Regions from separate parts of the Bacillus hominis genome, predicted to be linked through region 4. Evidence: predicted binding sites of a transcription regulator. Region 4 holds the regulator's gene; each other region holds the start of a gene.
The links. Region 4 encodes LexA, which represses DNA repair genes until DNA is damaged. Its sites were predicted from a motif close to CGAACATATGTTCG; they were not measured.

Region 1 (7,181 bases), 1.4 Mb from region 4:
GCCTTCCGGCCCAAGATCAACGATATAATCAGCTGTTTTAATAACATCTAAATTATGCTCGATTACAAGTACTGTCTCCCCGCTTTCAACAAGACGTTGCAACACTTCTAGAAGACGTGCAATATCATGTGCATGTAAGCCAGTCGTCGGCTCATCTAAAATGTATAACGTACGCCCTGTAGAACGACGATGTAATTCAGAAGCTAATTTCACACGCTGCGCCTCACCACCTGATAACGTCGTAGCTGGTTGTCCTAATTTCATATAACCAAGCCCTACATCTACAAGTGTTTGAAGTTTACGCTTAATTTTCGGGATGTTAGCAAAGAACTCTACCCCATCTTCAATTGTCATCCCTAACACTTCAGAAATATTCTTATCTTTATATTTCACTTCTAACGTTTCACGGTTGTAACGTTTACCGTGACAAACTTCACACGGAACATACACGTCTGGTAAGAAATGCATTTCAATTTTAATAATTCCATCACCACGACACGCTTCACAACGGCCGCCTTTTACGTTAAAGCTGAAACGTCCTTTTTGATATCCACGCACTTTCGCTTCATTCGTTTGCGCAAACACATCACGAATATCATCGAATACACCTGTATATGTTGCTGGGTTGGAACGTGGTGTACGCCCGATTGGTGATTGATCAATATCAATAACTTTATCTAACTGCTCAAGACCTTTAATTTCTTTATGAGCCCCTGGCTTCGCTTTCGCTTTATATAACTTTTGAGCTAACGATTTATATAGCACTTCATTAATCATCGTACTTTTTCCAGAGCCAGATACGCCTGTCACTGCTACAAATGTTCCTAGAGGGAATGACATCTTCGCATTTTTCAAGTTATTTTCTTTCGCACCGACAATCTCCACTTTACGTCCATCACCTTTACGTCTTTCAAGTGGTACCGGAATAAACTCTTTACCGCTTAAATATTTCCCTGTTAATGAATTCTCGTCTTGCATAACTTCAGCTGGTGTACCTGCTGATACAACTTGACCACCATGAATACCTGCACCAGGTCCGATATCAAGTAAATAATCAGCAGCCATCATCGTATCTTCATCATGCTCAACAACGATTAACGTATTTCCTAAATCACGCATTTCCTGCAATGTACGAATAAGACGATCATTATCGCGCTGATGCAAACCAATAGAAGGCTCATCGAGGATATACAGTACGCCAGTAAGGCGAGAACCAATTTGCGTTGCTAAACGAATACGCTGCGCCTCACCACCTGATAAAGTTCCTGCTGCACGACTTAACGTTAAATAATCTAAACCGACGTTCACTAAGAACCCAACGCGTTCCTGAATTTCTCTTAAAATTAAATGAGCAATTTTTTGTTGTTTCTCAGTTAACTCAACATTCGAGAAGAACTCCTGTACTTCTTGAACAGAATATTTCGTTACATCAGCAATCGTTTTATCACCAACGAAAACAGCTAAACTCTCAGGCTTTAAGCGTCCGCCTTTACACTTTGGACAAGCTTGCTCCGCCATATATTTCTCCATTTGCTCACGAACATAATCAGAACTCGTCTCACGATAACGACGCTCGATATTCGGAATAACACCTTCAAATAAAATCTCATTTTCCTTTACTTGACCAAATTCATTCACATAGCGGAAATAAACCTTCTCTTCCCCGCTTCCGTACAACACTTTATCAAATAAATCCTTCGGTATATCTTTCACCGGCATATCCATATCGATGCCGTAATGATTACACACAGATTTTAATAATTGCGGGTAATATTGTGAACTTGTCGGTTCCCAAGGAGCAATCGCATGTTCATTTAATGATACATCCCAGTTCGGAATAACAAGCTCTAAATCTACCTCTAACTTCGAGCCAAGTCCATCACAAGAAGGACACGCGCCGAACGGACTATTGAACGAGAACATACGCGGCTCTAATTCTCCGATTGAAAAACCACAATGCGGACAAGCATGATGTTCACTAAATAGAAGTTCTTCCTCTCCCATTACATCGATTAAAACTCGGCCCCCGCCAAGCTTTAAAGCACTTTCGAGTGAATCTGCAAGTCGGCTTGCAATTCCTTCTTTCACAACAATACGGTCAATAACAACTTCAATTGAATGCTTCTTATTTTTTTCTAACGTAATCTCTTCAGATACATCCAGCATCTCTCCATCAACGCGCACACGAACATAACCTTGCTTCTTAATATCTTCTAATACTTTCACATGCGTACCTTTACGCCCTGACACGATAGGCGCTAGCACTTGCAACTTCGTACGTTCAGGATATTCAAGAACACGGTCTACCATCTGTTCCACTGTTTGTGATGTAATTTCAATTCCATGATTCGGACAAATCGGCGTACCAATTCGTGCGAATAATAAACGTAAATAATCATAAATCTCTGTTACCGTTCCAACCGTTGAACGTGGATTACGACTCGTCGTTTTTTGATCAATTGAAATCGCTGGAGATAAACCCTCAATCGTATCAACATCCGGCTTATCCATTTGCCCTAAAAACTGGCGCGCATACGCGGATAAAGATTCCACGTATCTGCGCTGCCCTTCCGCATAAATCGTATCAAATGCTAACGATGATTTTCCTGAACCAGACAATCCCGTCACAACAACAAGCTGATTTCTCGGAATGGTTACGTCAATATTTTTTAAATTATGCGCTCTAGCACCTTTTACAACAATAAAATCCTTACTCACTCTTTTCACCCTTCCGCTTTTAATTCTAATAGTAAATCTCTTAATTCAGCTGCACGCTCGAAATCTAACGCTTTTGCTGCTTCTTTCATCTCTGCTTCCATCTTCGCAATTGTATTTTCACGTTCTTTTTTCGTCATCTTCTTAGCTGGTGCTGTTTCATACGTTTCCGTATCCTCAGCTGCTGTTGTCGCACGAATAACGTCACGTACTCCTTTTTGAATCGTCTTCGGCGTAATACCATGCTCTTTATTGTAAGCTTCTTGCAACTGGCGACGACGCTGCGTTTCTTCAATCGCAATTCCCATTGATCTTGTTATACGATCTGCGTACATAATAACGCGGCCGTTTTCATTACGTGCCGCACGACCAATTGTTTGAATTAATGAACGCTCTGAACGTAGGAATCCTTCCTTATCAGCATCTAAAATAGCTACAAGTGATACTTCTGGAATATCTAATCCTTCTCTTAATAAGTTAATACCGACAAGTACATCAAACTTACCAAGGCGAAGGTCACGAATAATTTCAATACGTTCTAACGTTTTAATTTCAGAGTGAAGATAGTTCACTTTAATTCCTACATCTTTTAAGTAATCCGTTAAATCCTCTGACATTTTTTTCGTTAAAGTCGTAATTAATACACGTTCATTTTTTGCAATACGATCTTGAATCTCTCCTAATAAATCGTCAATTTGACCTTCAATTGGTCGTACATCAATTGGTGGATCTAAAAGCCCTGTTGGACGAATAATTTGTTCTATTACTTCCGGTGACTGCTCTAACTCGTATGGTCCTGGCGTTGCCGAAACGTAAATAACTTGATTCGTTTTCTCTTCAAACTCATCAAATGTGAGCGGTCTATTATCTAAAGCTGATGGCAGACGGAATCCATGATCCACAAGCACTTGCTTACGTGCTTGGTCCCCGTTATACATCGCTCTTACTTGCGGAACCGATACATGCGACTCATCCATAACAATTAAGAAATCCTCTGGAAAATAGTCCAAAAGTGTATATGGTGTTGAACCTGCTGGACGAAGTGTTAAATGACGGGAATAGTTTTCAATCCCTGAACAAAAACCCATCTCACGCATCATTTCTAAATCATAACGTGTACGTTGTTCTATGCGCTGCGCTTCTAACAATTTACCGTTATCATTTAATTCTTTTAAACGCTCTTCTAATTCTTTCTCTATATTTTCAATAGCTACCTTCAGCTTTTCTTCACGTGTAACGAAGTGAGATGCCGGGAAGATTGCTACATGATCACGTTCTGCTAATACTTCACCCGTTAATGCATTTACTTCTCGAATACGATCTATTTCATCTCCGAAAAATTCAATTCGAATACAATGTTCGTCAAGTGATGCAGGGAAAATTTCAACTACATCTCCGCGCACACGGAATGTACCACGCTTGAAATCAATATCATTACGTCCATACTGTACATCAACAAGTTCACGAAGCAATTGATTGCGGTCCTTTTCCATACCAACTCGAAGTGAAACAACTAACTCGCGGTATTCTTCCGGAGAACCTAAACCGTATATGCACGATACACTCGCAACGATAATAACATCATCTCGTTCAAATAAGGAAGACGTTGCCGAGTGGCGTAATTTATCGATTTCATCGTTAATTTGCGCATCTTTTTCAATAAACGTATCCGTATGTGGTACGTACGCTTCTGGCTGATAATAATCGTAATAACTAACAAAATACTCAACAGAATTGTTAGGAAAGAAATCTTTCAGCTCACTATATAACTGCCCTGCTAACGTTTTATTATGAGCCATCACAAGTGTTGGCTTCTGCACTTCTTTAATGACATTTGAAATCGTAAATGTCTTACCCGTCCCTGTCGCTCCAAGCAACACTTGCTTTTTCTTTCCACTATTAATTCCCTCTACAAGCTTCTCTATCGCCCCCGGCTGATCACCTTGCGGGGAATATTCTGAGATAATTTCAAATGGATGTTCCAACTAAAAACCGACCTCCTCATAAAAATCTGTATTATTATTTTACCACGAATGCTCATAAAAAACCTAAAAAAACGAACAGATATTCGGTAAAACTTTCGACAATATATACATAAAAAAGGAAGGAATAAATACTTCCTTCCTCTACTAACTCTATTTTTTAGGTACATATAATAGGTCATATCCATTGCGCCCATTTTCATTCGTACAATCTATTAACCTATAACCTGTTTCTAATTCACGTTGCTCTTTAACAATCCTTTTACAACTATCTTTATGTAACCCTTTATGGTCACCAGCAAATTGGTCTTGTCTATTATCTAACACATAAAGTATATCTTTCTCACTATGCTCTAACGTTTGAAAAACCGGATCACCTTCATCTGTATAATTTACAATTCTTATTTTATCAACTTCCCCTTGTTCCACATTCAAAACGAACTTTTCGAATTTATCCAGATTAGAAATTTCTGCCCCCTTTGCAACGACATCATTCTTCTTATCAATTGCACTGTTAGGTTGTGAGCATGCTACTAAGCTAAAGAGAACTAGGCATATAAAACCGCTTCTTTTTTCTATTGTCAGCCTCTCCTATAAAAATTATTTGTATACCCAAAAAGCTACTTTCCTCTATGAAAGTAGCTTCTCGTTTTCTTTCTCCTTCTTCGGAAAAATCACATATGAAAATGAAATTGCAGTATCCACTAAAAGAATAATAGCCCACACTTGGCTTACACGGCTTGCTGCTTTATTTAAAACGATTCCTGACTCTAACCAATTGCTCCACTGTTCAAATGGAATAAATCCATACGCGAAGAAAAAGAAAATATGCACAGCGACGAATAAAACAAGGTGTAGTACCCAAGTTTTCATTTCTTGCTTCGCATAGGCCATGCCTGTTAATTCTACCTGTTCTTCAATAATAGGCGCTGGTTCATTCCGCCATTTAGCAACTAATTTTCGCACATATATATCTAATTTCTTCAAATCCTTTTTTCCATAAAAAACTGCATATAATAAAATGATTACCGTAATGATTTGAAAATTAGAGAACTTCCCTGTTTGATAATAGTCCACTACCCCTAAAGTTAAAATAAACACTTCATTTACGAGTAGCACAATCCCCATAATAAAACTCGCCTTTTTCAAACGGAATCCGTAACGGAGTAAAAAGAAACCGATAGCCGATAACCAAAATACAATCTCTGCACCAATTAAAAAATACCACCGATATTCTGCCAGTATACTCATTTATCTCTCTCCCTTTCATCATATATACGAAAAGCCTCATCCATATATACTAGAAGCTCTTCCTCAATTGGATACATACTCATTTTCTGTGAATCTTCTTTTGACTTTCTTACTTCCCACAATTTATCTAAAAATGTTTCATCACCATTTGCCATCTCTAAACACTTCTGCATTAATTTCTTTGTTGCGCCTTGTACTTCATCACATGATGCTTCCTTACCGTCTTTCATAAAGTTACGTAGTTGCTTTAATAAATCTACCCACTCTAAAACATTCGGATCTTCTTCACTCATGTTCGGCAAATTATGAAGCAACTTTTGTTCTTCCTTAGAAAAAACTTCATTTTGGAACATTTCACGTATTCGAGGAGACTGTTTCGAAAGCTGAATAAGTTCAAACATAACTTTCCAATCCAGTTCCCCTTCCACATCTACTGAATAAACAACCGCTTGTAAAATACGTTCCATTCGATTAAATTTCTTCTGTTCATCTTGTACAAACTTAAGTTGCTTTCCAAGCGATACTTTTAAATTGAGCTCACCCGTTATTAACATATTCGTAATCTCTTTTAACGAAAAACCCATTTCTTTTAAAAATAAAATTTGCTGCAAACGAACAACGTCTCTCTCGCTATATAACCGATGTCCTCCATCAGTTTTTCCACTCGGCTTTAATAAATCGATTTGATCATAATAACGTAACGTCCTTACTGTAACCCCTGTTTCCCTCGTTAGTTCTTGAATCGAAATCAACTCCATCACCTCTTCTCCTTCATTATAAAAGATGACGTAACGTAACTTTCAAGTAGTTTGTAAAAAAAATACAAAAAGCTGTTTATACCCTTTGTATAAACAGCTTTTATGGAAGAAAACCCTTTTGTATAGCACGTCCACAAGATAAAATAATTGCCCCAACAACAACACTTATTGCTGTTTTATGATAATGCGCTAAAACTAATAAATAGTATGATAAACCTACAGCACCAATCATAATACATACACTTGGCACTGGATTACGAGAGAAGTTTTGCATCCCCCACAAAATTGCAAATATAGCCGTCGCAACGCATAATACCGCTAATCCCATCCCGTTTCCCCTTTATATATTTATTTGATGTCCCTTGTTGCTAATACACTCGTCGATGCCACGCTAATTAACAGTCCAAAAATAACTATATATAATGATTCATTTACATCCACGATCTCTCTATCTAAATACTTATTCACGCAAAGG
Region 2 (8,214 bases), 680 kb from region 4:
ACCAAATGCCAAATATGATGCCGATAATGGATAACAACCAAATGCCAAATATGATGCCGATAATGGATAACAACCAAATGCCAAACATGATGCCAATAATGGATAACAACCAAATGCCAAACATGATGCCAATAATGGATAACAATCAAATGCCAAATATGATGCCGATAATGGATAACAACCAAATGCCAAACATGATGCCAATAATGGATAACAATCAAATGCCAAATATGATGCCGATAATGGATAACAACCAAATGCCAAATATGATGCCGATAATGGATAACAACCAAATGCCAAATATGATGCCGATAATGGATAACAATCAACCGCCAAATATGATGCCATATCAAATGCCGTATCAACAGCCAATGATGCCGCCATATCCGCATTATCAGCAACAAAATCCATACAATCAAATGCCGCCGCAATATACTTCTATGCCAAATCCAAATATGATGCCAATGGATAATAATATACCACCACTCGTGCAAGGGGAAGAAGATTGTGGATGCGGAGGAGAGAGTAGGTTATATAGTCCGCAACCGGGTGGACCACAATACGCCAATCCTTTGTATTATCAACCGACTCAGCCAGCATATGCACCGCAGCCAGGAACGATGTATTATCAACCGGACCCACCAAATGTATTTGGAGAACCAGTTTCAGAAGAAGAGGACGAAGAGGAAGTTTAAAAAAGGTGGGGTTATTCCCACCTTTTTTGTATTCGTGATAGTCAGGAATATGGTGAATTTACATTAAGTGCTAGAAAATTCCTAGTGAAATATTAACAGTGTAAAAACCCTCTCGGTTACTCATCATAAGGGGGAGCTTTTCGAAAGAGAAGTTCATTCTAACAAGGGGGGTTTTTGTATTGAATACGAAAGTGAAAATTATTGCTGCTTCTTTGTTAGTTACCAGTGCATTAGCTGCATGTGGTACACCAAAAGATAATAATGCGATGGATGGACGTAACTATAATTACGAGCGTACATCTTATAATGATACACAGCCATATCGTGATAATGTAACGCGTAACGATCGTTCTACAGATTATGTAACATATAGAAACGGTCGTAACGATACAGGATATAATAATTATTACCGTGATGTAAATTACAATGGGCAAATTGCTAATCCGCACCCAACTCGTAATATTACAATGAACAATTCATACATTAACAATGATGGTAAAACTGCGGAGAAAATTACGAATCGTGTAAAACGTATGAATAACGTAGATCGAGTTTCTACAGTTGTATATGGAAACGATGTAGCGATTGCGGTAAAACCACGTAATCCAGCGACGAATGAAACAACGATGGCGAACGAAATTCGTCAAGCTGTTGCGGATGAAGTTGGAAATAGAAACGTATATGTTTCTGTAAGAAATGACATGTTTACTCGTGTTGATGCAATGAGTACACGTCTACGTAACGGTACAGTTACAAACGATTTTAATCGTGACATAACAAATATGTTCCGAGATATTCGTTACGGTCTGACTGGTACAGTACGATAACAAATCAAAGAGGAAGGGGATAGCCCTTCCTCTTTATTCATCTTCGTCTTGTAAACGACGTTTTTTAATGAGATAACTAACAGAATAAGAAGTTAAAAAACATACGAAGAGAATACTACCTGTAAGGATAGCTTCAAATAGAGGTCTTTCTGGACTGAAAATAAAATAAATAAGAGCCATAATTATCCCTAAAATAAGGGAGCGTAAAACGATTTTATAATAAGGTATCAGCTTCATTTCTTTTTCGCTTACTTCTACATCGATTGAAACACTTAGTTGTAAATAGTTAATTAAAATACCAGTAAACATAAACAATAACCATAATGGAGATTTTGTAATTTGATTAATTCCTTCAGTGAGTCCGATATAACCTAGAATTCCAATTATACCAATCGATTGAAATATAAAGGCAACACGTATGTTTTTTAACATTTGAAGTATGAGGCGCTCATCTTTAATTTTTTTCAAAGCATTCATCCCCTGTTTATATTTATAAAATTAATCGTAGCATATATGTTACATTAATCAATTTATAATTTACATAAATTTCAATTGGGTGAAAGAGGAAGAAAAATATATTTAGAAACATGTTGCGCTTCTATCTTATTAATGTTATATTAGCAAAGCGATGAGCTAATTTACGTAAGACGAGAGATATGCTTAAGTGCTAAACACGCGAATGTGGTCGCCTGGTCTCTCGCCGTAAACGCATCAAGACGCCTGCTTTGCAGGCGTCTTTCATTTTATATAAAAGTAAATGATATATGCAGATGAGGATTAACCCTTATCTGCATTTTTTATTTTTCTTAGAAATTTAATGCTATTGTTTATATGGATAAAACCCCCATTTCCGGAAAAACTACAAATGAAAGTTTGATCTTGCCTAAAAGAGGTGAACGGAAATGAAATGGATACTGATTGCAGTACAAGCTTTCGTGATGATGTTTTGTTTAGTTTGTGAAACGAATGTGAGGGCAGAAGGGCCAGTACCAGAAGTAACAGAGAAAGAACCTCAAGTTACAATTTTATTAGAGCGTATGTATGTTGATGGAGAAGTAAGTGAAGAAATATTTACAGAAAAAGTAGCGGATTTAGAAAAGTTTTTACAGCAATATAAAGAATGGCAACTTGTTGATCGTGATGATGTGCAAATCGTATTACAAAAGAAAGTTGATGATATTTCTCCTTTACTGAAAACGAGCGGTTATTTTGGTGTTTCAGAGGAAGGGATATTGCAAATTTTCAAAGGGGTACCGAAAAGTGATAACGCGATCCATTCCTTCTTTCAAATTGATATGAAAAAGCTTGAAAGTTATGAGCGTGCGGAATTGAAACGTGGTATTCGCATAAAATCAAAAGAAGGTTTTGTAAAGACAATCGAAAAAATGAAGCAGTATGCAGTGCAAAATAAGAAAAAAAGCAGCTCAGGGTGAGCTGCTTTTTTCTTATTTATTTTTAGCTAAAATTTCTTTTGCGATTTCATCAATTAGCATATCTTTTCCGATTGGGTTGAATGCTTTCGTATTGAAGGCTTCGTTCGATACTTCATATACGTGATTATTTTTTACTGCTTTATTATCTTTCCAAACGGCGCTGTTTTTATAGTCTTCGTATACTTTATCAGCTTCTCCGCCGAAGTTTACAACGAACATTTGGTCAGGCTGGAATGCAACAAGGCCTTCTAGTGATACTTGTGCCATCGTTTGTTTTAAATCTGTACCTTTTGTTGCTGGAAGTTTTAAATCGTTAAAGAGTATGTCACCATATCCGAAGCTACCGTATACACGGAAGTTTTGTGGTGTTACTGCAACGAACATAAAGTTCTCATCTTTAGTTTTTTCTTTAATTTTCTTAGATAAAGAGTCAGCCTTTTTATCGTAGTCTGCAATCCATTTGTCAGCTTTCTTCTCTTCGTCAAATAGCTTACCTACTTCTTTAAACTTACCGCGCCAGTCTTCTAAGTTTGTTTCTAGAACAACTGTCGGTGCAACCTTTTCTAATTGATCATAAATTTTTAATTGACGGTTATTTAAAATAATTAAGTCTGGTTTTAGAGCAGTAACAGCTTCTAAATCAACTTTAGGTGCCCAGTACCAACCTACTGCTTTTACTCCGTCTAGCTTTTCTGTTAAATGATTTTGGATTTTATCTTTATATGTGTTTGCTGTACCAACAGGTTTATGACCAAGAAGTAATAACTCTTCTGTTGATCCAGATAAGTCAACAATTCTCTTTGGATTTACTGGAATTGTTGCTTCCCCTTTAGCGTGTTTTACAACTTTTGTTTTCGGTTGTTCTTTTGCTTTTGATTCTTCTTTTTGAGAAGAACAGCCAACAATAGAAAGAACAACTAGCATAATAGTAAATAAAATAAATAGCCTTTGTTTCATCATGATGTAACCCCTTTAATTAATATTGATAATCATTATTGACTCCTGTATAGTAATGTTCTTTTTGTCTTTATGTCAATAGAAAAAAACGGAAATTGTAAACAGGGAACATTTGTTGGGGTAGTCTCGCTTTTCTATTGTTAAATATGTTAAAATGGAATACATGATTTAAGAGGGAGAGATCGTATTTTGTTTGAATATGTTACAGGTTACGTGGAGTATGTAGGACCGGAATATGTCGTAATTGACCATAATGGAATTGGTTATCAAATTTTCACACCGAATCCGTATGTATTTCAAAGAAGTAAGCAAGAAATCCGTGTCTATACATATCATTATGTGAGAGAAGATATTATGGCACTTTACGGGTTTAAAACACGTGAAGAGCGTTTATTATTTACAAAGTTGTTAGGTGTGTCTGGCATTGGGCCAAAAGGCGCTCTTGCAATTTTAGCTTCTGGTCAAACAGGACAGGTCGTTCAAGCGATTGAACATGAAGATGAGAAGTTTTTAGTGAAATTCCCGGGCGTCGGAAAGAAAACAGCGCGCCAAATGATTTTAGATTTAAAAGGAAAACTAGCAGATGTCGTGCCAGATGCATTTGTTGATCTGTTCTCAGATGTTGAAAGCTTTGATCAGAAGAAAGGCTCATCAACTGAGCTTGATGAGGCGCTTGAAGCACTAAGAGCACTTGGTTACGCGGAGAGAGAAGTTTCTCGCGTTGTACCAGAATTATTAAAAGAATCACTTACAACGGATCAGTATATCAAAAAGGCACTTAGTCTTTTACTAAATGGTAAGAGGTGAGTATAATGGACGAACGTCTCCTTTCAGGGGAATCTGCATATGAAGATTCGGATTTAGAGTATTCATTACGGCCACAGACGCTCCGTCAGTATATTGGCCAAGATAAAGCGAAACATAATTTAGAAGTGTTTATTGAAGCGGCGAAAATGCGTGAAGAAACGTTAGATCACGTGCTTTTATATGGACCACCTGGACTTGGTAAAACGACGCTTGCGAATATTATTGCCAATGAAATGGGTGTTAACATTCGAACAACGTCAGGTCCCGCAATTGAAAGACCAGGAGATTTAGCGGCTGTATTAACAGCACTTCAGCCTGGGGATGTATTATTTATTGATGAAATTCATCGTTTGCATAGATCTATTGAAGAAGTGTTATACCCAGCGATGGAAGACTTTTGCCTTGATATCGTTATTGGGAAAGGACCGTCAGCTCGCTCTGTACGTCTAGACTTACCTCCATTTACGCTAGTTGGGGCAACGACGCGTGCAGGTGCATTATCAGCACCACTTCGTGACCGTTTTGGTGTACTTTCACGATTAGAGTACTATACAGTAGATCAGCTTTCTGCGATTGTAGAACGTACAGCAGAAGTGTTTGAAGTTGAAATAGATTCGTTAGCTGCATTAGAAATTGCAAGACGTGCCCGTGGTACACCTCGTATTGCGAATCGTCTATTACGACGTGTACGTGACTTCGCACAAGTTCGCAGTGACGGAACGATTGCGATGGAAATTACACAAATGGCGTTAGAACTATTGCAAGTAGATAAATTAGGACTTGATCATATCGATCATAAATTACTGCTTGGTATTATTGAAAAGTTCCGCGGTGGTCCAGTTGGATTAGAAACTGTTTCAGCAACGATTGGGGAAGAATCGCATACGATTGAAGATGTGTATGAGCCGTATTTATTACAAATTGGCTTTTTACAAAGAACGCCAAGAGGCCGGATTGTAACACCGCTCGCATATGAGCATTTCGGAATGGAGATGCCAAAAGTATGACGGAGATGCCAAAGCTGCTTATTACAGCTGGTATTTTGCTCATTGTTGTTGGATTAGCTTGGAAGTTCATAGGAAGGCTTCCAGGAGATATTTTTGTGAAAAAAGGTAACGTTACCTTTTATTTTCCTATCATTACATGTATTGTGTTAAGTATTGCATTATCTTTTATTATGTATATAATAAATCGATTCAAATAAGAAATAGGTGGATACAGTTATGGATATTAATCTGTTTGATTTTCATTTACCAGAAGAACTTATTGCACAAGTCCCGCTAGAGGAGCGTGAAACATCAAGATTAATGGTGTTAGACCGTGAAACAGGCGATATTGAGCATAAACATTTTACGGACATTCTTTCTTACTTACATGAGGGGGATTGCTTAGTTTTAAATGAAACGAAAGTTATGCCTGCTCGCTTGCACGGTGTGAAAGAAGATACAGGTGCGCACATTGAAGTGCTTCTTTTGAAACAAGAGGATGGCGATAAGTGGGAAACGCTTGTTAAGCCAGCGAAACGTGTAAAAGAAGGAACTGTAATTTCTTTTGGCGAAGGGAAATTAAAAGCAATTTGCACAGGAACTGCAGATCAAGGTGGACGTCAGCTTGAATTTTCATATGACGGCATCTTCTATGAAATTTTAGATGAACTTGGGGAAATGCCACTTCCTCCATATATTAAAGAGACACTGGAAGATCGCGATCGCTATCAAACAGTATATGCGAAAGAAATCGGTTCAGCAGCAGCACCGACGGCTGGACTTCACTTTACAGAAGAGTTACTCGAGAAATTGAAGCAAAAAGGCGTCGGGTTAGCATTCATTACACTCCATGTAGGGCTTGGAACATTTAGACCAGTTTCTGCAGATACAATTGAAGAGCACCATATGCACGCAGAATATTACCATATGTCTGAAGAGACTGCTGCGTTATTAAACCGTGTGAAAGAGAATGGCGGACGTATTATTACTGTAGGTACGACATCAACTCGTACGTTAGAAACGATTGCGACAGACCATAGTGGTAAGCTTTGCGCAGCTTCTGGCTGGACAGATATTTTTATGTACCCAGGATATGAATTTAAAGCAATTGATGGTTTAATTACAAACTTCCATTTGCCGAAATCAACATTAATTATGCTTGTAAGTGCATTTTCAAATAGAGATAATGTACTTCATGCTTATAATGAAGCAGTAAAAGAAAAATATCGTTTCTTTAGCTTCGGTGACGCAATGTTCGTTGCATCTCACGCTAAAACGAGAAACAAATAAAAGGAGTAAATTATGACAGCAATTCGTTATGAATTTATTAAGACATGTAAACAAACGGGTGCCCGTTTAGGACGTGTGCACACGCCGCACGGTTCATTTGATACACCGACATTTATGCCAGTTGGTACACTTGCAACAGTTAAAACGATGTCACCAGAAGAATTAAAAGCAATGGATTCTGGTATTATTTTAAGTAATACGTATCATTTATGGCTACGTCCAGGTCACGAAATTATTCGTGAAGCAGGCGGTTTGCATAAATTTATGAACTGGGATCGTGCAATTTTAACGGATTCTGGTGGTTTCCAAGTATTCAGTTTAAGTGACTTCCGCCGTATTGAAGAGGAAGGTGTTCATTTCCGTAACCACTTAAATGGAGATAAATTATTCTTATCACCAGAAAAAGCGATGGAAATCCAAAATGCATTAGGTTCAGATATTATGATGGCATTTGATGAGTGTCCACCGTTCCCTGCTACTTTTGAATACATGAAGAAGTCTGTAGAGCGTACAAGCCGCTGGGCAGAGCGTTGTCTAAAGGCGCATGAACGTCCACAAGATCAAGGTTTATTCGGTATTGTACAGGGCGGAGAGTTTGAAGAGCTTCGTCGTCAAAGTGCGAAAGATCTTGTTTCAATGGATTTCCCTGGTTACGCTATAGGTGGTTTATCTGTTGGGGAGCCGAAAGATATTATGAACCGTGTACTTGAATTTACAACACCACTTCTTCCAGATAATAAGCCACGTTACTTAATGGGAGTAGGTTCTCCTGACTCGTTAATTGATGGTGCGATTCGCGGTGTTGATATGTTTGACTGCGTGCTTCCAACTCGTATCGCTCGAAATGGTACATGTATGACAAGTGAAGGCCGTCTAGTTGTGAAAAACGCGAAATTCGCTAGAGACTTCGGTCCGCTTGATCCGAACTGTGATTGCTACACATGTAAAAACTATTCTCGTGCGTACATTCGTCACTTAATGAAATGTGATGAAACGTTCGGAATTCGTTTAACGTCTTATCACAACCTTCATTTTCTGTTAAACTTAATGGAGCAGGTGAGACAAGCTATTCGTGAAGACCGTCTTGGCGATTTCCGCGAAGAGTTCTTTGAACAGTATGGCTTTAATAAACCGAATGCTAAAAACTTCTAATACATAATTTAAAAGGAGGAACACAAGATGAATGCAGGTATGATGAATATCGTTATGATTGTTGCGA
Region 3 (8,214 bases), 450 kb from region 4:
GCTAAAAGAAGCAAAAGATTTATCATTTAAAAAACTTGAGAATGAATTTATGCGTGAAGATGACTATTATTATCGGTATTTTGATATGCGTATGCAACAATTTGAAATTTTGGAGCGAATGATACCATTAGCTGCATCACTGTCTTGGACGTATGAACAAGCTGATATGATTGCAGACGTAATCGAAAATATAGGAAATTCTATTCGTCCTGAAAGTACAGGGGTCATTTCGTTAAGACAACTTCAAGAAATGCGAGAGGTATTTAGAGAAATGCCTTTACCAGTCTCGCGAGAAGAATTTGAAATACGTGCAAAACTCGTTCAACTTGTTTATGAAATGGAGCAATATTTGCTCATTAAAAGTCGTTTTAAGGGAAAGGATAATATAAAAGAACTTATTTAGAAGGTAGGAATTATATATGCCGTATCTTCTTTCTTTATTATTATGTTTTTCTTTATCGCCGATTTGGCCTCTTGGTGATAATCCACGTGCTGGAGATCCTTTTATAATTGTAAATAAAGCGACAAATAAACTTGCTTACATTGACGATGGGAAGATTCAAAAGATTTTTCCAGTAGCGACAGGGAAAACAAATGAATTAACCCCAGAAGGAACTTTTGATATTGTACTGAAAGCGAAGGATCCGTATTATATTGCGAAGGATATTCCTGGTGGATCTCCGAAAAATCCACTTGGATCGAGGTGGATGGGATTTAACGCAAGAGGAACTGATGGAAGTAAATATGGGATACATGGGACAAATCAGCCTAGTTCAATTGGAAAATATATTTCGCAAGGATGCATAAGAATGAAGAAACATGATGTGGAATATTTGTTTGATCGTATTCCAATTGGAACGAAAGTATCGATTGTGAAATCGAAAAAAACATTTCAGCAATTGGCGAAGGAAAAAGGGGCCATAGTATTTGGAAAAGCCAACGAAACGGTTGGCTTTTTTCTTTTCTATAAGTTGTCTTGACATGTGTACATAACCATGCGTTAATGAGAATATATAAAGATAATTAAGTAAAGGGGTTGCTCATATGTATTTGAATCCAAAAATTTCTTACATGCAGTTTTGCATTGGTTTTCTATTTGTCATTACATTCATATTAGCAACTTTTAATATATGTTCTTACGTTGTAGCGATTGTATTTATGGCATTACTCAATCTTACTTTTGTTATTGGGGCATTTCAGCAGAAACAATATACAAGTTTTGTAATAGCACTTGTAATGGCTTTTTCCTTTAGTATTGTAGCAATTGTAATATATATAAAATAAAATGTTCATTACAAGTTAGACTATCTCGATTTCGAGATGGTCTATTTTGTATGTGTAAGCAGTAAAAAAAGGACGAGTGAATCGTCCTTTTTACCAAAACATACTTGCGCCAGTAAGTAGTGTTGTTACAAGCATAGAAATTAGCATTATATAAACCATAATTTTTTGAGCTTTTTTATGCATCGTTAAACCTCCTTGCAAATCAGTACAAATTTTATCCCGCTATTTGCGGACAGTAAGGGTCTCACCTCAAAATTCGGCGAATGCGGGGAAGTTAGGTAGGAGATCAACTATCCGTAAGCGCCCGATTGGTGCAACTAATTAAAGCTTCACTTTATTGTAACGAGAAATGGATTTGTGGACAAGGGGAGAGAAATGACAAATTTCGAGAAATGTGTGTAAAGTATAACAGGAAATTTTTGTGTGTGTAGAGAATATATTAAAAGATAGAGTACTAGTTTTTTGTTATGCAGGCATGAAGAATGGAGATACGATGATGAAAATATACGAAACAGATCGTTTACATTTAAGAGAAATTGATGAGTCGTATGCGGAAAAAGTTCTTCAATATTACGACAAAAATCGTGAATTTTTAAAAGCGTGGGAAGAGTATAGACCGGAGGATTTTTTCACGTTAGATTATCAAAAGAAAAAGTTACAAAAGGATAGAAAAGAGTTCGCGGAAGGTAAGATCATCAGGCTTTGGATTTTTAAAAAGGGTGATGATACGAAAATAATTGGTTGTATTTCATTTAATTTAATCGTTCGTGGTATTTATCAATCTTGTGTACTCAGTTACAAATTAGATAAAGAAGAGTTGAATAAAGGCTATACGACAGAAGCGCTTAGAAAAGCAATTCAAGTTGCTTTTGAGGAATCTCATTTACATCGTATAGAAGCGCCGATTATGCCACGTAATTTAGCATCTATACAAGTAGTGACGAAGATAGGCTTTCAATATGAGGGAGTATCTAGGAAGATGTTAATGGTAAATGGAATCTGGGAAGATCATATGCGCTGGGTATTGTTAAACGAGTAATAGGAGGCAGATGGGGATCTAGATGTGTTAACCATCTGTTTTTTGTCTTGTATTTCGAAACTTTTGCGAAATTCTGTTATAATTAATGTTGTTACATACATAATGGTAGTGCAGGAGGCGCAGTCTTATGATTAATCAAGAACGTTTAGTAAATGAATTTATGGAGTTAGTACAAGTAGATTCTGAAACAAAATTTGAAGCAGAAATTTGCAAAGTGTTAACAGAGAAATTTACTGCTTTAGGTGTAGAAGTATTTGAGGATGACACGATGGGTGTGACTGGTCATGGTGCAGGTAACTTAATCTGTACTTTACCAGCAACAAAAGACGGTGTTGATACAATTTATTTCACTTCTCATATGGATACAGTAGTTCCTGGTAATGGAATTAAGCCTTCTATTAAAGATGGATATATCGTATCAGATGGTACTACAATTTTAGGAGCCGATGACAAAGCTGGATTAGCATCTATGTTTGAAGCAATTCGTGTCTTAAAAGAGAAAAACATTCCTCATGGTAAAATTGAATTTATTATTACAGTTGGAGAAGAATCTGGTCTTGTTGGTGCAAAAGCGTTAGACCGTGAGCGTATTACAGCAAAATATGGTTATGCATTAGATAGTGATGGAAAAGTTGGTGAAATTGTAGTTGCAGCGCCAACACAAGCGAAAGTGAATGCGATTATTCGCGGGAAAACAGCTCACGCTGGCGTAGCACCAGAAAAAGGTGTATCTGCAATTACTATCGCAGCAAAAGCAATCGCAAAGATGCCACTTGGTCGTATCGATTCTGAAACAACTGCAAATATTGGACGTTTTGAAGGTGGTACACAAACAAATATCGTTTGCGATCATGTTCAAATTTTTGCAGAAGCTCGTTCTTTAATAAATGAGAAAATGGAAGCACAAGTTGCAAAAATGAAAGAAGCATTTGAAACAACTGCAAAAGAAATGGGTGGTCATGCAGACGTTGAAGTAAACGTTATGTATCCAGGATTTAAGTTTGCTGCTGGCGATCACGTTGTAGAAGTTGCGAAACGTGCAGCTGAAAACATCGGTCGTACGCCTTCTCTTCACCAAAGTGGTGGCGGAAGTGATGCGAACGTAATCGCAGGACATGGTATCCCAACAGTTAACTTAGCAGTTGGTTATGAAGAAATTCATACAACAAATGAAAAAATTCCTGTTGAAGAATTAGCGAAAACAGCAGAATTAGTTGTAGCTATTATTGAAGAAGTAGCGAAGTAAGTAATAAAGTAAAAAAAAGTAAAAAAGACGTGTGAACCAATTATGGTTTACGCGTCTTTTTTTATTTTGATTCAAGTGCTTTCACAAGGCGGATAAGCCAATATAGGAAAATCCATGGCAGTATATAGGTTGTTACGATACTTAGTAAACGTGGAAGGAGCCCTGCTACGTTTATATCAAAAATAGGAAGTAATAAATAATTAATTAAGATGACTAATATAATAACGAGAAATGTATAGTTGAGTTTACTATTTGATTTCACAATAGATCACTCCTTTTACAATAATATCCATAGTTCATATAAAGTATAGCAAAAATAAGGATAAAAAGAATAAGTAATTATTATATTGTACATGAATTTGATATAATGAAAGAACAAACGTTCTTTGAAAGGGGTGAGTATTATGCGAGAAATGTATCCGAAAAATGGACGTGTTATTTTACATGTAGATATGAATTGTTTTTTCGCATCTGTTGAAATTGCTCATGACCCATCATTACAAGGAAAGCCATTAGCGATTGCGGGGAATGAAAAAGAGAGAAAAGGGATTATCATAACATGTAGTTATGAGGCGAGAGAAAATGGAATACGTACGACGATGCCTCTATGGGAAGCAAAGAGATTATGTCCGCAATTAGTTGTGAGGCATCCTAATTTTACATTATATCGAGAAGCTTCATTTCAAATGTTTCAAATTCTTTCCCGTTTTACAGAAAAAATACAACCGGTTTCGATAGATGAAGGGTATTTAGATATTACAGAGTGCTATGCACTCGGTTCGCCTCCTGAAATAGCGAAGATGATTCAACAAGCGTTACTAACAGAGTTACAGCTTCCATGTAGCATCGGAATCGCTCCAAATCTTTTCCTAGCAAAGACTGCTTCAGATATGAAAAAACCTCTTGGTATTACAGTACTTCGAAAACGTGATATCCCAGAAATTATTTGGCCACGATCCGTTGCAGAGATGCATGGAATCGGAGAGAAAACAGCTGAAAAACTAAAAGACATTCATATACATACAATTGAACAGTTAGCAAAAGGAGACGAGCATATCATTCGCGCTAAAATTGGAAAGCACGGTGTTGATTTACAAAAACGTGCAAAAGGTATGGATGACAGGGAAGTTGATCCAAATCAAATGGGACAACATAAAAGCGTTGGAAATTCGATGACTTTCTCAAAGGATATGGATGAAGAAAAAGAATTACTTGATATGTTAGAAAGATTATCGAAATCAGTAAGCAAAAGGTTACAAAAACGAACTCTCGTTAGTTATAACATTCAAATTATGATTAAATACCATGATCGTCGCACAGTAACACGGAGTAAACAATTGAAAAATGCAATTTGGGAAGAACGGGTTATTTTCCAAGCGGCATCCCGTTTATGGAAGCAACACTGGGATGGTGATTCTGTTCGTTTGTTAGGTGTTACGGCTACTGAATTAGAGTGGAAGACAGAATCGGTAAAACAGTTAGATTTGTTTTCATTTGAAGAAGATGCGAAAGAAGAGCCGTTACTTGCTGTTATTGATCAAATCAATGATAAGTATGGAACACCTATTTTACAGCGAGGTAGTCAATTATTACGTAAGCAAGAGAAGTCGTTTCAGCAAAAATTAGAGAATAAGTTTATGTAGAAGTTGTTAGAGATTTAAACCTTTCTTTTTTAGATGGAAGAGAGGATCTAGCCATGCGTAGAAGCGGTCAAACCCTTTTTTAGCTCCATGCTAAGTTGAAAACAAGGAGAACAAACGAGTATGGAGTGTGTCGGATTATGCATAGCTGTTGCTTATTTGTTGAAAGTGAAAAAATGGGTATATGTAAAAGGTGTTATGGATATAAACCCTTCTTTTTTAGATAGAAGAGAGAATCCGGTCATGCATTGAAGCGATCAGATCCTTTTTCAGCCCCATGCCAAGTTGAAAACAAGGAGAGCAAACGAGTATGGATATAAATAAAAAGCACTGTAATCAGTGCTTTTTATTATAGATTATGAGATTGTAGGGTTTTCAAAAATAACAATCTCTGAGCTATTTGTTGTTGAAACGCGTTGTGCGTAATATGTTAAAGCTGAAGAAATATATGTTGGTAACGTCTCATTTGTATGTGATGTTGTATATTCATGAATTAATTCTTTTAAAGTCGTCCACTCTAGTTGTGCTGGATGATCAGAAACGAAAGAACTTACCCAGCGATCAAATGAAGATGAAAAATCAGTCTGTAAACGAAATACTTCTTTCATAATAAAACGCTCCCTTTATATATGATATAGTTATATTACTACAAAATACGAACAATTGTTAAGTTTTTTATTTCAAACGTTCGTGTTATATAGTTGTCTAGATGATTGGTTATGTAAATTCAATTTGCCATTTGAAATAACATTCCGTAAGATGAAAGATAGATTATATAAAGAGCTGGAGGAAAGAAAGTGGAATTTGTATTTTTAGGAACTGGTGCAGGTGTTCCTTCAAAAGGAAGGAACGTTTCAGCAATCGCCTTACAATTGTTAGAAGAACGAGGGCAAACGTGGCTATTTGACTGTGGTGAAGCGACTCAGCATCAAATTTTACATACATCTGTACGCCCAAGACGCATTGAAAAAATATTTATTACCCATTTACATGGAGATCATATTTTTGGTTTGCCGGGTTTATTAGGGAGCCGTTCTTTTCAAGGAGGAACGACGCCGTTAACAGTGTACGGCCCAAAAGGAATTAAACAATTTATTGAAGTAGCATTATTAGTAAGTACGACACATGTTAAATATCCACTTGAAATCGTTGAGATTACGGAAGAGGGTATTGTGTTTGAGGATAATGAATTCAGTGTAGAAACAAAAAGGTTATCACACGGAATCGAATGTTTCGGATATCGAATTGTAGAGAAAGATATACAGGGAGCTCTTTTAGTTGATAAGTTGCTGGGAATGGGTGTGAAACCGGGTCCAATCTTTAAGCGTTTAAAAGATGGAGAAGTAGTTGAATTAGAGAATGGCACAGTGTTAAATGGAAAGGATTTTATCGGCTCGCCTCAAAAAGGAAGAGTTATTACAATTTTAGGCGATACACGATATTGCGAAGCGAGTAGAGAGCTTGCGCAAGATGCCGATATACTTGTTCATGAAGCGACTTTTGCGGCAGAAGATGGACAGCAAGCACATGACTATTTCCATTCAACAACAGAACAAGCTGCGCGTATTGCATTAAATGCAAATGTAAAGCGATTAATATTGACTCATATTAGTTCTCGTTATCAAGGAGATACATATAAGGAATTGCTGAAAGAAGCAAGAGAGTTATTTTCTAATACAGAAATCGCGATGGATTTGAAATCATTTCCAGTAGAAAAGTAATATTCAAAAAATGGTAACATATGTTTGCCATTTTTTTTATTTATAATAAAAAAATTTTTTACTAAAACTGTTATCATTTTATATTTATATTGGATAATACAGAAAGTTGTAATGGTTTAGAGATATAGGATAAAAATATATAATACCGATTATTTAGAAAAACTGTTATATAAGTAGGACGACATACAAGTGATACAAATAGGGAAAATAGATTTTTATTCAGAAATTTTAAAATTCAATAAAAGTAAGCGTTTCATAAAAAACAAGCTATAATGAGGGCACATTATAATTTACATCATGCGTTTTAGTCATTTTTCGTAACAAACGAAATTGACTAAACAGTGAGAGAGCATCATGGAGATTATTAAGGGAACGATATTACTATTATTTGTACTAAGTCTTTTTCACTCTTTAGTTTTAAAGCTCCAAACGGTATGAAAGCAATGGGGGCTTTAGCAAATGCGGCCGTTGCAAGTTTCTTAGTTGAAGTTTTTCAATTATACGTTAGTGGAGATTTAATTGGTATACCATTTTTAAAAGAGGTTGGACGATCAGCAGATAGTCTAGGCGGAGTAGCGGGTGCCACTTTAGTTGCATTAGCAATGGGTGTATCACCTGTTTAGGCTATGCTTGCAATGGCTTCTGTGTTAAACTTTGGATTGCTACCAGGATTTATTGCTGGTTATCTTATATCATTTTTAGTAAAACAAATTGAAAAACGTGTACCAGAAGGATTAGATTTAATGATCCAATGAAAGTAACGCTATATTTCTTATGTATTATGGTATCTGGTATTATTTCAGGATATATTGGTTCACTGCTATTCAAAAACTATCCAATTCGTACAGCGGAGCAAATTCGTGGTACGGCTGGAAAAGCAACAGGTGTGGCAGCTTAATAGAATAGTAGAAAATAATTTTTTCATAGAGGTTTAGGGGGAGTTATGATGAAGTATCGCTCAGTGTTTGATATTATTGGTCCGGTTATGATTGGTCCATCAAGTTCACATACAGCAGGCGCAGCAAGAATGGGGCAAGTTGCTCGTCAACTGTTTCGTCATGAACCAGAGAGAGTTAGCATTTCATTATACGGTTCATTTGCAAAAACATATCGTGGTCATGGTACGGATGTAGCACTAGTTGGTGGAATACTAGGATTTGAAACAGATGATTTACGTATTCCAAGTGCGCTAGAAATTGCACAAGAACGCGGGATTGAAGTAGAATTTATTGAAGAAGATGCAAATGCTCCACATCCAAATACAGCGAAAATTCGTCTGTATAA
Region 4 (8,214 bases):
AAGAACAGTTCCTTAAGGAATTATCGAATCAGCTTAGAAAGTTATCGGAAGAAGAGAGGACAGATATTTTATTTGATTATGAAGAGCATTTTCAATTCGGGGTAGAAGAGGGGAAAACTGAATCGGAAATAATAAAAGGGCTAGGTTCTCCGAAAGCAATTGCAAAAGACTTACTTGCGATGTATCGATTTGATGAGATGAAAAAAGATCCATCGACTTCAAATGTGACAAGAGCTGTTATGGCAGCGATTGGACTTAGTTTGTTTAATTTTATTATTGTGTTAGGCCCGTTAGTTGCAATTATCGCTTTTATATTTTCCTTTTGGGTCGGTGGTATTGCTAGTGTAGTGACACCGTTTTTTGTTATTATCAAAGTATTTATGGGCACTTTTATATGGTTGGATCTTTTCGTTAGTATAACATTTGTCGGAGTAGGTTTGTTGTTATGTATTATCGCTTATTATAGTACGAAGTGGTTTAAGAGATTATGCGTACGATATGTAATATGGAACTTCAAAATGATAAAAGGGGAGTAGATGATGAAAAAAATATTATTAGTAGCTATCGCTTGTATCATTATTGGAGTAATAGGGATTTCACAAACATATAAAAAAGCAGTAGAAACTGCAGAGAAAGGAAATAAGGAAGAAGTTATTAAAAACGAAACGCTAAAAAATGTAGAAGTTAAGTTAGATGCTGGAGATATTGTTGTCCAAAAATCTCCTGATTCCTCTTTTTATGTAAAGCAAACAGGAGACGTAAGTAAACAGGAGATTCGTATTGCTGAAGATGGTGACACATTGAAAGTCATAGGGGAAATAGAGAAAGGTGTTTCATTTGATTTCTCATTTTTTACTTTCGATTTTCAAACGCCTGCATTGACTATACTTGTACCTGAACGTTTTTACCAAGAGATAAAAGTAAAATCATCCGCTGGACAAATAGAAATAAGTGATGTGAAAGGTGACCGTGTAAGTGTTGAGACACTTGCGGGAGAAGTAGATTTGAAACATGTAAAAGCAAAGAGTGTGGAGGGATCTACAAAAGCTGGTGAGGTGAATTTTAAAAAAGTAATAGGGAAAGTGACAGCGAAAACGGCTAGTGGAGATGTAGATATCATTGATCATGATTCTAAATATGATTTAGAGGCAAGTTCAACTGCTGGAGATATAGATATTACTTTATTGGAAAAACCGCAAGATGCAGTTATTAGTGGGCAAAGCGCTGCCGGAGATGTAACAATTTTTAATGAGGAAAATAAAAATATAACGATTGGTAATGGTAGTAAAAAGATTAGCGGAAAAACCACTGCTGGAGATGTTACTATTGAAACGCGTTAATAATTAATGAAATGCACTCTTTTGGATGAACGGAAATCTATCAAAATATAAAAAGAAGATAATGCCCTATATAAATAAGGGGATTATCTTCTTTTTATTATTTTTAATGTAAATCACGATATACGCCAATTACTTTTCCGATAACTGACACTTGTTTTAAAATGATAGGTTCTAGTGAAGAGTTTTCCGGTTGTAGACGGAAATGGTCTTTTTCTTTATAGAAGCGTTTAACAGTTGCTTCGTTATCTTCTGTTAAAGCAACTACAATTTCACCGTTGTATGCAGACTGTTGTTGACGGACTACGACTAAATCACCATCAAAGATACCAGCCTCAATCATACTATCTCCAGAAATACGTAACATAAACACTTGATCTGATCCAGAAACGATACTAGCTGGAAGTGGGAAGTGCTCTTCTACACTTTCTACTGCTGTAATCGGTAAACCGGCAGTAACTTTTCCGACGATTGGAACTTGAATAACTGATTGTGTTTCTGTTTCTATTCGGTTGTCACCTAAAATTTCAATTGCTCGTGGTTTTGTTGGGTCGCGTCGAATATATCCTTTTTCTTCTAGTCGTGATAAATGTCCGTGCACTGTAGAACTAGAAGCGAGGCCGACTGCTTGGCCGATTTCACGTACGGAAGGTGGATATCCTTTTTCTTGTACTTTTAGCTTAATAAAGTCGAGAATGTCTTGCTGGCGTTTCGTTAACTTTTCCATGTTTTCTAACACCTCGTTTTCTTTCGTTTTTATTATTATTAAGTATAACATGCGAATAAACATTCTACAAACATAAGTTCGAACGAAAGGCGAATTTATGATACACTATAAGGAAATATAGTGAGAAAGAAGGGTTCAAAATGAATGCAATTATTTATGCACGTGTGAGCACAACAAAAGAAGAACAGGAAACATCATTATTGCGTCAAAAAGATGAATTATTGCATTTAGCTGAGCGCTATCAAATGGATGTTACAAAGGTAATTGAGGAGCAGGCTAGCGGTTATACAATTGAACGTGATGGCATATTAGAAGTACTAGATACAATTCGAGATGAACAAGTTGATGTACTACTTATACAGGATGAAACGCGTCTTGGTAGAGGAAATGCAAAGATTGCATTAATGCATTGTTTACATAAAGAGGGGATAAAAGTTTATACGCACACGCATAGTGGTGAATTACAGCTTTCAGATTCAGATTCGATGGTGCTAGATATAATTGGGATCGTTGAAGAGTATCAAAGAAAGATCCACAATTTAAAAATTAAACGTGGCATGCAAAGGGCGGTAGAGAAAGGATTTCGTCCGGAGAATAATTTGAAAAATCGTCATTTAAGTATAGGACGTGAGAAAAAAGAAGTGCCAATTGAGGAAATTGTACGTTTACGCCGAAATGAATTAACTTTTGAAGAAATTGCAGCAACACTTCGTGGTTTTGGTCATGATGTTTCAAAAGCAACTGTACATCGAAGATATGTAGAATATACAAAGCAATTGCTTGATAAAGAGGACTAACTATTGTATGATAATAATCAGTTTTGAGTAGAAGGGGGATTCGAGATGCCAAGTCACGAACTCATTGAACGCATTAACTTCTTAGCGAAAAAAGCAAAAGCTGAAGGCTTAACTGAAGAAGAACAACGTGAGCGCCAATCGCTACGTGAACAATATCTAAAAGGATTTCGTCAAAATATGTTAAACGAATTAAAAGGAATTAAAGTCGTTAACGAAGAAGGTACAGATGTTACACCGGCGAAATTAAAAGCTTTAAAAAAGCAAGATAATGCAAAATTAAATTAAAAGATGGGCATAACCCATCTTTTTTGATATTAATAGAAAGATACGTTAGTAATAGCTTTCCAGTTGTAATGCTACTTCAATCGTTTCAATACATAGTGAGCGGTTAATTTAGACATATCTATTGATATGTCTTTTATTATGCACTCGTTGTGAAGGTAATATGTGAATAAATCGAATTGGTTGACATAGTTTTATTAGAAGCAATGATTGCAAGTGGATTGTATATATAGTAATTCTTTAGGCAGGATAAAATAGATGCGAAGAGAATATGCGTGTGACATTTGTTTTATGATTAGTAGAAGTGCGTGTTTGAAATTAATGTGCTTTTCATATTTGCGCTAAGCTTAAAATATGATCTTGTGCATGTGTTACTTTGATGGTAATTATTATTGATTTTATTTCGATTCAAAGGGAGAATAATCTTCTTTATTTTTAGATTTAATGATATTGCATAAAAATACAGATAATTCCCTTTCTTCCTAAAATAAAAACAATGAAAAAGTATGTCATATTGAATGCCCATACATTACCGAAAACGTTGATTTTTTTATAAAAAATCAAAAAAACATCAACATATTTGTCGATACATGTTGTATAATCTTGCGTGGGAAGATATCATATAAATGTATAAAACGTTTACTAACATACGCGAAGGGAAGAATAGCATGTCACATTCAATCGAACAACTTTCTATCAACACGATTCGCACATTATCCATTGATGCGATTGAAAAAGCAAACTCTGGTCACCCAGGAATGCCAATGGGTGCAGCACCAATGGCTTATACATTATGGACTCAATTTATGAAACACAATCCAAATAACCCAACGTGGTTTAACCGCGATCGTTTCGTATTATCTGCAGGTCATGGTTCAATGTTACTATACAGCCTACTTCATCTATCTGGTTATGACTTAACAATGGATGATTTAAAGAACTTCCGTCAATGGGGAAGCAAAACTCCAGGACATCCTGAGTATGGTCACACAGCAGGTGTAGACGCAACAACTGGTCCACTTGGACAAGGTATTGCAACTGCTGTAGGTATGGCAATGGCTGAAAGACACTTAGCGGCTAAATATAACCGTGATGCGTATAATGTAGTAGATCATCATACATACGCTATTTGTGGTGATGGAGATTTAATGGAAGGCGTTTCTGCTGAAGCATCTTCATTAGCTGCTCATTTACAATTAGGTCGTCTTGTTGTGCTTTACGATTCAAACGATATTTCATTAGATGGCGATTTAAATCGTTCATTCTCTGAGAGTGTAGAAGATCGTTACAAAGCATACGGCTGGCAAGTTATTCGTGTTGAGGATGGAAACGATATTGAAGCAATTGCAAAAGCAATTGAAGAAGCGAAAGCTGACGAAAAACGCCCAACGCTAATTGAAGTAAGAACGACAATTGGTTTCGGTTCTCCAAACAAATCAGGAAAATCAGCTTCACACGGTTCTCCACTTGGTGTAGACGAAACAAAATTAACGAAAGAAGCATACGCTTGGACTGCGGAACAAGATTTCCATGTAGCAGAAGAAGTATATGACAACTTCCGTAAAACGGTACAAGATGCTGGTGAGACTGCACAAGCTGCATGGAACACGATGCTCGGTGAATATGCACAAGCATATCCAGAATTAGCAAACGAGCTGCAAGCAGCAATGAACGGTCTTCTTCCAGAAGGTTGGGAACAAAGCTTACCAACTTATGAATTAGGATCAAAAGCAGCAACACGTAATTCTTCAGGTGCTGTAATTAATGCTATTGCAGAGTCTGTACCATCATTCTTTGGTGGATCAGCTGACCTTGCTGGTTCTAACAAAACATATATGAATAACGAAAAAGACTTCACAAGAGCTGATTACAGCGGTAAAAACATTTGGTACGGTGTTCGTGAGTTTGCGATGGGTGCAGCAATGAACGGTATTGCACTACATGGCGGTTTAAAAACTTACGGTGGTACGTTCTTCGTATTCTCTGACTACTTACGTCCAGCAATTCGCCTTGCAGCATTAATGCAATTGCCTGTAACGTATGTATTCACACATGATAGTATCGCTGTTGGTGAAGATGGCCCAACACATGAGCCGGTTGAACAATTAGCAGCACTTCGTGCAATGCCAAACGTTTCTGTTATTCGTCCAGCAGACGGTAACGAATCAGTAGCAGCTTGGAGACTAGCTCTAGAATCTACAAAAACACCAACTGCATTAGTGTTAACTCGTCAAGATCTTCCAACATTAGAAGGTGCAAAAGACGATACTTATGAAAAAGTAGCAAAAGGTGCATATGTAGTTTCTGCAAGCAAGAAAGAAACTGCTGATGTAATCTTAATTGCAACTGGATCTGAAGTAAGCTTAGCAATCGAAGCGCAAAAAGCTCTAGCAGCAGACGGCGTTGATGCAACTGTTGTTAGCATGCCATCTATGGATCGCTTTGAAGCTCAAACTGCTGAGTACAAAGAATCTGTACTACCAAAAGCAGTAACGAAACGTTTCGCAATTGAAATGGGTGCTACAATTGGATGGCACCGTTACGTAGGTCTTGATGGAGATGTACTAGGTATTGACACATTCGGTGCTTCAGCTCCTGGTGAGAAGATTATGGAAGAGTATGGATTTACTGTAGAGAACGTTGTTCGTAAAGTAAAAGAAATGCTTTAATGATTTTAGAAAAATCTCTCCAGCATGGGGAGATTTTTCTATGTAATTGAGTTTTTTCGACAAGAAAAGTTTTTTCTCTCTCCGTAGTCAGACAATCATTGCAAATTTTCTCTTATATAATGTAGGGAAAAGGTTGTCCAGATCGGGAGGGAAAAAATGAAAACGTATGAATTGTATTTAATTCAAGAGGATATTGCGAAAGCTTACTTTGGTCGTGAATATTTGTTTTTTGATTTATTTGCTCGATTTTCAGAATCTGGGTCCCTTTCGGAGAAGAAAGTATTATATAAACAAATGACGTATATTACGATGCCATTACAAGTAATGAAAATTCATCATAAATTAGAACAAGCTTTGCGTGTTCTTGGCAAATATGAAAAAACAAATCATATTCATACGCTTTATACAGGAGCCGAATACGGCGAAATAATGGTGAAACCACAATATATTCGAATGAATACTTCTGGAAGTGTATCCATGGAAACAACTTTCTTTGAGGTGCTTAGAAAGTGTGAGTTAACATTTTTAGCGATGGATTATGAAAATAAAAAGTACGGTTGGTTAAATCCGCTCAAACAAGTACGAACATATGTGTAAAAAATGTCGAATAGTATCTTGTCTTATTGAAAAGGTTTTAGTACACTGTAAGGTAGACAACATGAAGGAGGAAAAGATATGCCAATGTGGTTAGGTATTCTAGTGGGCGTAGTAGCACTAGTAGCAGGCGTGGCGTTAGGATTTTTCATTGCCCGCAAATACATGATGAATTACTTACAAAAAAATCCACCAATTAACGAACAAATGTTAAAAATGATGATGATGCAAATGGGACAAAAACCTTCCCAAAAGAAAATCAATCAAATGATGAGCGCGATGAACAAGCAACAAACAAAATAAGCGCAAAAGGGCACTCTTACCGAGTGCCCTTTTCTTTTGGGGGTAAAAGATATTTAAAACTTTTAAAAATTCTGCATTTTTGATAAACTGAAAATATCGCTCATTTTAAGGGAGGAGGATAAATATGAAAGTGTTTTTTAATTTAGCTTGGTTTTTTAAACAAGAAAAACGAGCGTACATAATCGGAATTATTATGTTATTTGGTGTCGCGCTTCTTGAACTTGTAGCGCCAAGAGTACTAGGGATTGTAGTAGATGAAATTAATAATGGAACATTAACGTCTGAAAAATTGTTGAACTGGGTTATTCTATTAGTAGGTGTAGGAATTACGATGTATATATTACGTTACTTATGGCGTATTATGATTTTTGGATCTTCTTTAAAACTAGCCCGTCAACTGCGAAAGAATTTATATGAACATTTTACAAGGATGAGCCCATCCTTTTATCAATCACGTCGTACGGGCGATTTGATGGCACATGCGACAAATGATATTCAGGCGATTCAGCAAACTGCTGGGGCAGGTGTTTTAACACTCGTTGATTCATTAGCTGTTGGAGGATGTGTACTCGTAGCGATGGGATTTACAATTAGCTGGAAGTTAACGTTATTAAGTTTAATTCCGATGCCAATTGTGGCTATTTCTACAAATTATTATGGAACTTTATTGCATAGAAGATTTCATAAAGCGCAGCAATCGTTTTCTGAAATCAATGATAAAGTACAAGAAAGTATGAGTGGGATGAAGGTAATTCGCTCACTTGGACAAGAGAAAGAGGATTTACAAGAGTTTCGGAAAAAATCGGAAGATGTCGTACATAAAAATATGCTAGTTGCACGTATTGACTCGTTATTCGATCCAACGATTTCCTTAATTGTCGGATTTTCATTTTTAATCGCAATTTGTTACGGATCATTATTAGTCGTACGGGGTGAATTAACTGTAGGGGAATTGGTAACATTTACAACATACTTAGGGACTCTTGTATGGCCAATGTTAGCTTTTGGATGGCTATTTAATATTATGGAGCGTGGACGTGCTTCGTATGATCGTGTAGAGAAAATACTTTCACAAACTTCGGATGTAGTGAATAGGGAAAATGCTATACATGCTATAGCAAGTGGTGATGTTTCGTTTGCTGTTGATTCGTTTTCTTATAAAAAGAATGAACTATTAAACTTAAAAGATATTTACTTTAACTTAAGAAAAGGTGAAACATTAGGAATTGTAGGGCGTACTGGTGCAGGGAAGACGACGTTATTAAAATGTTTAATTCGCGAGTATGACCACTTTAATGGTGAATTAAAAGTTGGTGAGCGGGATATTCGAGATTTAACACTTCACGGTGTACGCTCTGCAATTTCATACGTACCGCAAGATCATTTTTTATTTTCAGCGAGTATTGGGGAGAACATTGCTTTTGGAAAGGCCGATGCTACATATAAAGAAATTAGCAGGGCTGCTGAGATTGCTTGTATTCATAATGATATTATTCAATTTTCGG

Region 1: the regulator LexA is predicted to act here: its motif matches at 4,773-4,786, upstream of uvrB (excinuclease ABC subunit B).
Region 2: the regulator LexA is predicted to act here: its motif matches at 4,018-4,031, upstream of ruvA (Holliday junction DNA helicase RuvA).
Region 3: the regulator LexA is predicted to act here: its motif matches at 3,942-3,955, upstream of QUF93_RS21915 (DNA polymerase IV).

Annotation. Positions count from the first base shown of each region.
Region 1 covers NZ_JAUCFS010000005.1:4,664,106-4,671,286, forward strand. The annotation lists gene uvrA (excinuclease ABC subunit UvrA) at 1-2,718, opposite strand, end outside; gene uvrB (excinuclease ABC subunit B) at 2,724-4,700, opposite strand; gene QUF93_RS26985 (DUF4362 domain-containing protein) at 4,851-5,282, opposite strand; gene QUF93_RS26990 (hypothetical protein) at 5,328-5,948, opposite strand; gene QUF93_RS26995 (MerR family transcriptional regulator) at 5,945-6,706, opposite strand; gene QUF93_RS27000 (hypothetical protein) at 6,807-7,034, opposite strand; gene QUF93_RS27005 (ATPase) at 7,055-7,181, opposite strand, start outside.
Region 2 covers NZ_JAUCFS010000005.1:3,979,106-3,987,319, reverse strand. The annotation lists gene QUF93_RS23260 (YhcN/YlaJ family sporulation lipoprotein) at 875-1,522, shown strand; gene QUF93_RS23255 (branched-chain amino acid ABC transporter substrate-binding protein) at 1,556-1,990, opposite strand; gene QUF93_RS23250 (BofC C-terminal domain-containing protein) at 2,425-2,955, shown strand; gene QUF93_RS23245 (iron-hydroxamate ABC transporter substrate-binding protein) at 2,968-3,912, opposite strand; gene ruvA (Holliday junction DNA helicase RuvA) at 4,102-4,719, shown strand; gene ruvB (Holliday junction branch migration DNA helicase RuvB) at 4,725-5,726, shown strand; gene QUF93_RS23230 (DUF2905 domain-containing protein) at 5,723-5,923, shown strand; gene queA (tRNA preQ1(34) S-adenosylmethionine ribosyltransferase-isomerase QueA) at 5,943-6,995, shown strand; gene tgt (tRNA guanosine(34) transglycosylase Tgt) at 7,008-8,147, shown strand; gene yajC (preprotein translocase subunit YajC) at 8,175-8,214, shown strand, end outside.
Region 3 covers NZ_JAUCFS010000005.1:3,742,709-3,750,922, reverse strand. The annotation lists gene QUF93_RS21950 (aromatic acid exporter family protein) at 1-403, shown strand, start outside; gene QUF93_RS21945 (L,D-transpeptidase) at 420-980, shown strand; gene QUF93_RS21940 (DUF3894 domain-containing protein) at 1,045-1,284, shown strand; gene prli42 (stressosome-associated protein Prli42) at 1,375-1,467, opposite strand; gene QUF93_RS21930 (GNAT family N-acetyltransferase) at 1,778-2,323, shown strand; gene QUF93_RS21925 (tripeptidase T) at 2,451-3,569, shown strand; gene QUF93_RS21920 (hypothetical protein) at 3,631-3,831, opposite strand; gene QUF93_RS21915 (DNA polymerase IV) at 3,974-5,212, shown strand; gene QUF93_RS21910 (hypothetical protein) at 5,333-5,461, shown strand; gene QUF93_RS21905 (DUF3932 family protein) at 5,566-5,817, opposite strand; gene rnz (ribonuclease Z) at 6,007-6,930, shown strand; gene QUF93_RS28935 (PTS sugar transporter subunit IIC) at 7,365-7,553, shown strand; gene QUF93_RS21890 (hypothetical protein) at 7,682-7,828, shown strand; gene sdaAB (L-serine ammonia-lyase, iron-sulfur-dependent subunit beta) at 7,877-8,214, shown strand, end outside.
Region 4 covers NZ_JAUCFS010000005.1:3,296,558-3,304,771, reverse strand. The annotation lists gene QUF93_RS19635 (DUF1700 domain-containing protein) at 1-536, shown strand, start outside; gene QUF93_RS19640 (PadR family transcriptional regulator) at 1-1, shown strand, start outside; gene QUF93_RS19630 (DUF4097 family beta strand repeat-containing protein) at 540-1,340, shown strand; gene lexA (transcriptional repressor LexA) at 1,444-2,064, opposite strand; gene QUF93_RS19620 (YneB family resolvase-like protein) at 2,205-2,861, shown strand; gene QUF93_RS19615 (DUF896 domain-containing protein) at 2,907-3,146, shown strand; gene tkt (transketolase) at 3,812-5,812, shown strand; gene sirA (sporulation inhibitor of replication protein SirA) at 5,969-6,409, shown strand; gene QUF93_RS19600 (YneF family protein) at 6,488-6,709, shown strand; gene QUF93_RS19595 (ABC transporter transmembrane domain-containing protein) at 6,834-8,214, shown strand, end outside.